One region of the Vibrio sp. R10-SG-ISO4 genome, then DNA from elsewhere that is predicted to be linked to it. Evidence: predicted binding sites of a transcription regulator. Region 1 holds the regulator's gene; each other region holds the start of a gene.
The links. Region 1 encodes PurR, which represses purine synthesis genes. Its sites were predicted from a motif close to TNANGNAAACGTTTNCNTNA; they were not measured.
Positions count from the first base shown of each region.

Region 2: guaB (IMP dehydrogenase) is a predicted target of PurR. The motif match lies at 1,502-1,521, and genes of this name have one in related genera.
Region 3: AC6R03_RS13280 (uracil-xanthine permease family protein) is a predicted target of PurR. The motif match lies at 1,845-1,864, and genes of this name have one in related genera.

Region 1 is NZ_JCBDHJ010000018.1:192,804-196,087, reverse strand. It holds gene torD (molecular chaperone TorD) at 1-694, shown strand, start outside; gene purR (HTH-type transcriptional repressor PurR) at 933-1,937, shown strand; cyclic di-GMP riboswitch class I at 2,113-2,221, shown strand; gene AC6R03_RS13845 (TfoX/Sxy family DNA transformation protein) at 2,426-3,019, shown strand; gene AC6R03_RS13840 (TVP38/TMEM64 family protein) at 3,218-3,284, shown strand, end outside.
Region 2 is NZ_JCBDHJ010000023.1:16,493-19,776, forward strand. It holds gene guaB (IMP dehydrogenase) at 1-1,363, opposite strand, end outside; gene xseA (exodeoxyribonuclease VII large subunit) at 1,609-2,940, shown strand; gene AC6R03_RS16895 (zinc ribbon domain-containing protein) at 2,927-3,163, opposite strand.
Region 3 is NZ_JCBDHJ010000018.1:75,075-78,358, forward strand. It holds gene ybaK (Cys-tRNA(Pro) deacylase) at 20-496, shown strand; gene AC6R03_RS13280 (uracil-xanthine permease family protein) at 504-1,754, opposite strand; gene AC6R03_RS13285 (DUF2066 domain-containing protein) at 2,066-3,284, shown strand, end outside.

The DNA.
Region 1 (3,284 bases):
GAACGCCCAGATTTCCGACCCTTTATCTCCCGCCGAAAAAGAGCAGCGCGCCTTTGATGAGCAACGCGCTGAGCTCTACTGGTGGTTTTCGAGCGTGTTTGCCAAAGAGCTCTCAGAGCAAGAGCTGGCCCAATATCATTCGGTGGACACACGTACCTTTCTGACGGGACTTGCACAAACCCCTGAGCTTAACGTCGCCGCAGACAGGCTCATCGATGCATTGAACCGATTGCAAGACAGGCCAGATGCTCAGTTGGAACTATCAGCCGACTATTGCGACCTGTTTTTAAAATCCGACCGAGACAGCGCGCTGCCTTACGCCTCTGTCTACTTAGATGAATCAGGACTGCTCAATGGTGAGCCTGCCAAACAGATGGACGCTTTACTTGAACAACACGGCGTCGCTGTGCATTCAGGGCTCAATGAGCCTTCTGATCATCTCGCCATAGAGCTGGATTTTTTGGGTAACCTGATTGTGCGCGGCGCTCATGCAGCAGAGCAGATGGCAGGCGACACGCATCTCGCCTACCAAGAGCAAGCCGATTTTATTGAGCAGCATCTACTCCCTTGGATTGAGAGGTTTGCCGAGCGCTGCCAGCGCCTCGACACATTCGGCTTCTATGCGGCGCTGTCGTCGCTATTGTGCGCGTTCATTCAATTGGATAAAGCCTACCTGCAAGGCGATAGCGATTAAGCCCATACAAAAGGTGTGGCGAGATCCCAAAGGCGGGTTTTTTATTTGCCCAAATCGACGTTGCGGACTACAATCCGGTCCGCAAACGATAAAACTAATAAATACAAACCGCTTTTTGAGGGCGGTTTTTGTGTTTCTGATACTTTCTGTCTACATACTCTAAACTTTGTATAGACTTTACTTTTATAGACTTAACTTTTCATAGAATAGTAGGCAGTCATCGACAGGACAAAACCATATGGCCACGATTAAAGACGTCGCTCGCTTAGCGGGTGTCTCGACCACCACTGTATCCCATGTGATCAACAAAACACGCTTTGTCGCTGAAGCCACGCAAGAAAAAGTGATGGAAGCGGTTCAAGAGTTGAACTATGCCCCAAGTGCCGTTGCACGCAGCCTGAAATGTAACTCGACACGCACAATAGGCATGCTGGTTACTCAATCGACCAACCTTTTCTTCTCGGAAGTGATCGACGGGGTTGAGAGCTACTGCTACCGTCAAGGCTACACCTTGATCTTGTGTAACACTGGCGGCATCTACGAGAAACAACGTGACTACATTCGCATGCTGGCGGAAAAGCGCGTTGATGGCATCTTAGTGATGTGTTCAGATTTGACCGAAGAGTTGAGCGAAATGCTTGACCGTCATAAAGACATCCCTAAGGTGGTGATGGATTGGGGCCCGGAAAGCTCACAAGCCGATAAAATCATCGACAACTCGGAAGAAGGCGGCTACCTCGCAACAAAATACCTGATTGATCACGGCCACAAGCGCATTGCTTGCTTGAGTGGGCATTTTGAAAAAGCGGCCTGCCAAGAGCGCATCCAAGGCTTTAAGCGCGCAATGAACGAGTCGGGTTTGAGCGTCAACGAAGATTGGATCTTAGAAGGTAACTTTGAGTGCGATACCGCCGTGCTTGCCGCGGACAAAATCGTCGCCATGGACGAAAAGCCAACCGCAGTATTCTGTTTCAACGATACGATGGCGCTCGGTTTGATGAGCCGTTTACAGCAAAAAGGCATTCGTATTCCAGAAGACATGTCGGTCATTGGTTATGACAACATTGAGCTAGCCGAGTACTTTTCACCACCGCTAACGACGGTTCACCAGCCGAAGCGCCGTGTGGGTAAAAACGCATTTGAGATTTTGCTCGAACGTATTAAAGACAAAGAGCATGAAAAACGTATTTTTGAAATGCACCCAGAAATCGTCGAGCGCGATACCGTGGCGACGGTGAAATAGACCAACGAACAAGTTCAGCACATCACATCGACTAGCCCAGCGAGAATACTTCTCATCCGCTGGGCTTTATTCTCTCGGTAACACCCCTCTATTTTATGAACTAAGATCACATTTAACCCATCAAAACGTGATGTTTAGCCCATAAATTATTTATGCTTATTATGTTCGACGAATGCCACGAACAGGGCAAACCATTTCGAAAGGATGGGACGCAAAGCTTCCGGCCTGTTGCAGCCACTCAACTATTTCAACGTTGATGACTGCTTGGTAGCGGGGTTGCCGATGGCAAATGTGCACTTCGTAATTCTTTATCAAAAGCAAAGAATACAATGAGTTAAACGTTGCGCGCGCATTATGCGCTCACACCGTGAGTAGGATTATTCTTTTATGAGCCAGAATGACACCCTACTGACACAAAACCTGCATATTTTTGCTAATCTCTCGGACCTGAATTTGGTGGCGTATTGTAATACACCGAGAATAACAGCATGGATAAACCAATTTTAAAAGACTCAATGCGATTGTTTGAACCATTGGGCAAGATCAAGTCTCGCTCAATGTTTGGTGGATTCGGAATCTTCGCTGATGACACCATGTTTGCCCTCGTGGTAAATGACAAACTTCACATACGCGCCGACGACTCGTTGGCCCAACAGTTTAATGCTCAGGGACTCGAGCCATACGTGTATAAAAAGCGTGGTTTCCCTGTGGTCACCAAATACTACGCCCTTGGCCATGACTGGGATCAGGATGTCGCTCAGACTATTGCGATGGCAAACACTGCACTAGAGGCGGCCAACAAAGACAAGCAGCGTCAAACCAACGCCAAACCAACGCGCCTGAAAGATCTGCCGAACTTGCGTCTAGCGACCGAGCGAATGCTCAAGAAAGCGGGTATCGACAGTGTCTCCCGTTTGGAGCAGACGGGCGCAGTGGAAGCGTATAAAGCGATTCGTTCCACACACTCTGCCGACGTCAGTATCGACCTGCTGTGGGCACTTGAGGGGGCAATTAAAGGTACGCACTGGTCTGTGGTCCCTCAAGCAAGACGCGACGAGCTCCTGAATCAGCTGCAAAGCTAGTCAGCGATAGCGTTCATTAATTCCAATACCCTTCTCAAGCCAGCCGAACACCGCTGGCTTGAGACGTTTTTAGCCGATGCTTTTTCAGCGTTTCCATTCCTTAGTCATAGAATTCAACGTGTTTTCCCCTTAGGGCGAAATTTTTTACTGGCTTTTTGGTTCATATCTAACAATGATGATGTTTTCAAAGGGATCCATATGAACAAGAAACTGCTTTTAGGTATTGGTTTGCTCGCTCTGATTGTGTTTTTAGGCGCAAACTTTG
Region 2 (3,284 bases), on a different contig from region 1:
TACGCATGTCTTCAATCGTCGCGCTGCCCGTTAGGCCCATGCTTGAGCGTAGACCACCCATTTGCTGGTGAACGATCTCTTTTAGGCGGCCTTTGTACGCGATACGTCCTTCGATACCTTCAGGGACAAGCTTATCTGCGGCATTGTCCGTTTGGAAGTAACGGTCAGAAGAGCCTTGAGACATCGCGCCCAATGAACCCATACCACGGTAGGATTTGTAAGAACGACCGTTGTAAAGAATCACTTCACCCGGGGCTTCTTCAGTACCCGCAAACATCGATCCCACCATCACACACGATGCGCCAGCAACGATAGCTTTACAGATGTCGCCTGAGAAACGGATACCGCCGTCAGCGATAACGGGAATACCGTGTTGATTTGCCACTTCCGATGCATCAGCGATGGCCGTTACCTGAGGGACACCCACGCCCGTTACGATACGAGTGGTACAGATAGAACCTGGGCCGATACCCACTTTCACTGCGCTAACGCCTGCATCGATAAGGGCTTTCGCACCGGCACCCGTTGCTACGTTACCGCCAATGATATCGAGATTAGGGTATGCCGCGCGAGTTTCACGGATACGGTTAAGAACACCTTCAGAGTGGCCGTGTGAAGAGTCGATCAAAAGCACGTCAACACCCGCTTCAACCAATGCCGCAACACGCTCTTCGTTGCCCGTGCCAGCACCCACTGCCGCACCAACACGAAGACGACCGCGCTCATCTTTACACGCGTTCGGTTTACGTTCTGCTTTGTGGAAGTCTTTTGCGGTGATCATACCTGTGAGTTGGAACTCATCGTTAACCACCAACACTTTTTCAACGCGCGCTTCGTGCATCTTCTCTTGCACTTCAGCACGAGTTGCCCCTTCTTTTACTGAAGCAAGGCTCTCTTTTGGCGTCATCACTGAAGAGACTTTCTTAGTGAGGTCGGTAACAAAGCGCACGTCACGACCGGTGATAATACCGACCAGCTCTTTGTTCTCTGTGACAACAGGGAAGCCTGCAAAGCCGTGCTTGTCTGTCAGTGCAACCACATCCGCGATGGTCGCTTCAGGGTTAACGGTAACAGGGTCAGTGACCACACCCGCTTCAAATTTCTTAACTTTACGAACTTCTGCCGCTTGCTGCTCAATCGACATGTTCTTGTGGATAAAGCCAATGCCACCTTCCTGCGCAAGAGCGATAGCCAGACGGGCTTCCGTCACGGTATCCATAGACGCAGAAATCATCGGAATATTAAGAGTGATATTTTTCGTCAACTGAGTGCGAAGATCAGCTGTGTTTGGGAGAACGGTGGAGTGTGCTGGCACAAGCAGTACGTCGTCGAATGTCAGCGCTTCTTTGGCAATTCTTAGCATTTGCAATATCTCACAATTAGAGGAGTAAAAAGAACAATCCAATCTCATCGTTTCGCATAATGAGGGCAACCTATTCACACTAGAGTGTGCGAGAACAATGTTGCATTTGGATTAGATATTGCGGACGGATTATACGGTCAACGCAAACGCTTGGCTACACATTTTTCTACTTTTTATTTGCAATCACCCCCTTGCTATGTATTATATTGCCGCTAATTTCCATACCCACGTCCATGGGATTAGCTGTGCCTAGATCCACCAATCAAAACATTTTCACTGTCTCTCGCCTCAACGCAGAAGTTCGCCTGCTGCTTGAAAACGAAATGGGTATCGTTTGGTTGGTCGGAGAGATCTCCAACTTCTCTGCCCCGGTGTCTGGTCACTGGTATCTCACCCTTAAAGACTCCCGAGCTCAAGTCAAATGCGCGATGTTTCGCGGCAATAATCGTCGTGTCACGTTCAAGCCGGCTAACGGCAATCAAGTATTAGTCAAAGCGCGTCTCTCGTTGTATGAACCTCGCGGCGACTATCAGTTGATCATTGAAAGCATGCAGCCGGAAGGCGATGGCCGACTCCAGCAAGAGTTTGAAGCGCTTAAAATGAAGCTAGCTGCTGAAGGCCTGTTTGCACAGACTAACAAGAAGCCGCTGCCTGAGCATCCGAAACGGGTTGGCATCATTACCTCGAAAACCGGTGCGGCGCTCTACGATATTCTGGATGTACTGAAGCGACGTGACCCTTCACTGCCGGTGATTATTTACCCGACATTAGTACAAGGTGACGATGCCGCGATTCAAATCGCGCAAGCCATTGGCTGTGCCAACAGTCGTAACGAATGTGATGTCTTGATCGTCGGTCGTGGCGGGGGCGCTCTAGAAGACTTATGGTGCTTCAACCACGAGGTCGTAGCGCGAACGATTGCGGCGAGTCAAATCCCGATTATCAGTGCGGTTGGACATGAAGTGGATGTGACCATCGCCGATTTCGTCGCCGATATGCGCGCGCCTACCCCCTCGGCAGCCGCTGAGCTAGTGAGCCGCGACAACAGCCATAAAGAGCAAGCGCTCGCTAGCCGTGAGCATAAACTGCTCAGTGCGTGGCGCCAGAGAGTGTCTGAGCAACAACGCAACCTGACTGGCCTGCTGCATCGTCTCGAACGTCAACATCCCACTCATCAACTTCAACGTCAGAGCCAGCAGTTAGATGAACTCGACATTCGCCTCAAGCGAGCGATGGATAATGGATTGCGCAGTGCAGAGCAACGAGTCGAGCGACTGCACTACAAACTCAACCTGCATAGCCCTGCACATAAACTCGCCAATCAACACGCAAGCATGATCCGTTTAGAGCAACAACTGATCGACGCGATGAATAAACGTTTGACCTATCAACGCCATCAACTCGCGTTAGCGGCGGAAACGTTAGATGCGGTCAGCCCACTGGCGACATTAAAACGTGGCTACTCGATCAGCCAAAACGCACAAGGCGATGTAGTGACCTCCACAAAGCAAATGAAATCAGGTGACACCTTAGTCACCCGTTTAGCCGACGGCACCCTCTTTTCTACGATTTCTTAGAGTCAATAGGACGGAACTCAAATCGAATCGCTGATTTCGATTTGAGTTCGTTGCACTGATTACAAAAATAATTTGCCGCGCCGCACGCTTGCAGCTTCTCTAATTCACTGTCGCACTGTGGGCACCAACCGATCTTGTTGTAATCATGTTGGCACTGTGTGCAGTGGTAGTGGCCATTCCACTCCAGCTCTTGCTGACAACTTGGGCATAGATTGGTGTTCATGATCTGTGTTACCTTTTTAATTTAGCTTAAACTAATATACAAAAATCCCATCTCCAACTCAATATCACACCGACTGGCTTGCTCTCATCGCTCTATGCTTCTATAAATGATCATAATAAGA
Region 3 (3,284 bases), 120 kb from region 1:
TTTTATTCTCGGAGTGTGTATGACCCCAGCGATCAATCTTGCTAAAAAACACAAAATTCCTCATCAAATACACCAGTATCAGCACGACGCGCGTGCCGAGAGTTACGGGCTCGAAGCCGTACAAGCATTAGGGCAAGATCCCAATAGCGTGTTTAAAACTCTACTGTTTTCACTCAATGGTGAGGCGAAAAACCTCGCTGTCGCTGTGATACCTGTTAACCAAAAACTCAATTTGAAGCAGGCGGCAAAAGCGGCAAAGGCTAAAAAAGCAGAGATGGCCGATCCGGCTATTGCGCAAACAGTGACAGGGTATATTGTGGGCGGAATCAGCCCGCTCGGGCAAAAGAAGCGATTGGCGACGTTTATCCATCATAGTGCGTTGGAGCGTGAAACGATCTGTGTCAGTGCAGGTAAGCGAGGGTTGGAAATCGAATTGGCGGCGCAAGATTTGGCAAAGCTGACCCAGGGCCAGTTTGCCAATCTTTGTGAAGGCTGAGCGTGGATTAGCGCGCTTCTTCCTCTTCCATTTGTGCGTTGTCGACGACGTGGTTTTCACCCAGATCTTTTGGAAGAACCAGATTTAGCACAATCGCGACGATACCACAGAGGCTCACGCCTTGGAGACTGAACTCACCGATGCCAAACGCCATACCACCAATACCAAAGACTAAGGTAATGGCAACGATGACAAGGTTACGAGATTTGTGCAAATCGACGTGATTTTTGATTAAGGTGTTCAATCCCACGGTCGCAATTGAGCCAAACAACAGAATCATGATACCGCCCATCACTGGCATAGGGATGGTTTGCAGCGCAGCGCCAAGCTTGCCGACCAACGCAAGGACAATAGCCGTCACCGCAGCGTAGGTCATGATCACAGGATTGAAGGCTTTGGTCAGCATGACCGCACCTGTCACCTCAGAGTAGGTGGTGTTGGGTGGCGCACCAAACAGTGATGCCGCCATCGTCGCGACCCCGTCCCCCGCAATCGTGCGATGAAGGCCGGGCTTTTTCAGGTAATCTTTTCCGGTGACGTTTGAAATGGCCAGCATGTCCCCAACGTGCTCCACCGCTGGCGCGATGGCAACGGGAATCATAAATAGAATGGCGTTAATGTTAAATACAGGCGCCGTGAAGTTTGGTAGCGCAAACCATGCCGCTTCTTTAACGGGCGTGAAATCGACAATACCGTAGCCCAAGCTCAGGCAATATCCCACCACAATGCCCCCCAAAATAGGGGTGAGCTTGAGGAAGCCTTTGGCGAAGACACTCAGTAGAATCGTGGTGAGCAGTGAAACAGAAGAGATCACTAGCGCCGCTTGTCCATCAATCAGTTGGGTGCCATCGCCCCCTTTACCCAGTGCCATATTGACGGCGACGGGCGCCAATCCAAGACCAATCACCATAATGACCGGCCCAACCACAACGGGAGGCAGCAATTTATGGATAATCTCAACCCCACGAAGTTTGATTAGACCACCCATTGCGACATACACCAAGCCAGCGGCCATCAAACCACCCATAGTGGCTGGTACACCCCAGGTTTGTACTCCGTAAAGGATAGGGGCGATAAAAGCGAAGGAGGAGGCGAGGAAGATGGGAACAGAGCGGCGAGTCATTAATTGAAAGAGTAAGGTACCAAGGCCAGCACCGAAGAGGGCAACGCTAGGGTCGAGTCCCGTTAGCAGCGGGACGAGAACCAGGGCCCCAAACGCAACAAACAGCATTTGTGCGCCTTGAATGGCATTTTTCATGTCGTCATTCCTTTGTAAAGCGGATAGTTTCGGTCTAGTACATAGCGATAGAGCATAGGTACTAAAAATAAAATCGCGAGATTTTAACATTAAAGCAAACGATTGCAATCTGAGCTTGATCAAATATTGCTCGTTTGAATAGGCAGGTGAACTGCGTTTACTCGGTGCGTTGCTGTTTCACTCCGAGAGTGGCTACGAGGAGAGTGTTAGCCATATCGCGCTTGCTGCTGCCAACCGACCGGGAAAGTTGCCCCGCAGCGGATAGTTGCTTATCATCGCTGTTTGTGAATTCGATTAGATGTAGGAAATGTATGCGCCGTTTAGCTTTACTCGCGCTCGGACTGATGGGTTTGCCAGCGATGGCCTTGACCAATGTGGATCTTTACCGAGCTGAAATCGTCATCGATCAAAGCGAGAATAACGCCGATACCCGAGCTCGCGAAGCTGGGATGAAACAAGTCATCATTCGCGCGTCTGGCGACCCGCAAGCTGCGGATAACGAAGTCGTCAAGAAGGCGCTCTCTCAGAGCGCTCAGTACGTTTCTCAACTCGGCTACGGCAAAATCGGTGAGGATACCTCACTGCGTATGTCGTTTAGCGGCCCTCATATTCGCTCTCTACTCAGTCAAGCGCAACTGCCGCTTTGGCCAGCAACACGTGCGAACGTTTTAGTCTGGATGGTGGAAGAGACGCCCTACGATCGCACCATCATCTGGGAGCATTCTCGCTCTGAGACACTGGTCAACTTGCAGCAGCAAGCGCGAGAGCGAGGCTTGCCCGTGACCGTACCGGTTGGCGATTTTGATGACGTTACCGGAGTGGCTGTCTCAGACTTGTGGGGCGGCTTTATTCAGCCAGTGGGTCAAGCGAGTCAGCGCTACCCGGTTGATGCTGTCTTAGTGGTGAAAGTGCAAGGCGAATCACTACGTTGGACGTTATACGATCAAAAGCCTGCGACCATAGGGGTGACTCGTCAAGCACCGATTAGCGGCGCCAATAATGGTGCAGATGCGGCGAATAAAATGATTAACCAAATCAGCGACTACTACGCGAAAAAGAGTGCGGTGCTGGTGGCGAGTGAGTCTTCTGAGTCCGTGAAAGCACGCTTTATTGAACTCAATGACGCGATGGGCTTTTTCCAACTTGAGAATAAGCTCAAGGCACTGAGCTCAGTCGCCTCGTTAGACATCATCAAAATTCAGGGCAATCAGGTGACGTTTGATGTCCACTTGCTTGCCAGTGTTGAAGAGTTTGAGCAGCAGGTCTCTGCACTCGAAGTGACGCAACTGGAGACCCAGTTTATTCAAACTGAACCCGAGGTAGGGGAGCTCACGCCAACGTTGCCAGTGCAAGGCAGCGATGAGCTCAATCAGCCTAGCGATACGACGACGACCGATTCAACTCTTGTGGCGACAGAGAGTTCGCTGGCGGCTTCAGCCCCGCTTATTCAGACTGAAACGGTGCTGCTGTTCCAGTGGCAAGGTAAACCGTATCAACCTGAGCCGCTACTGATCCAGCCAGACAGTGACG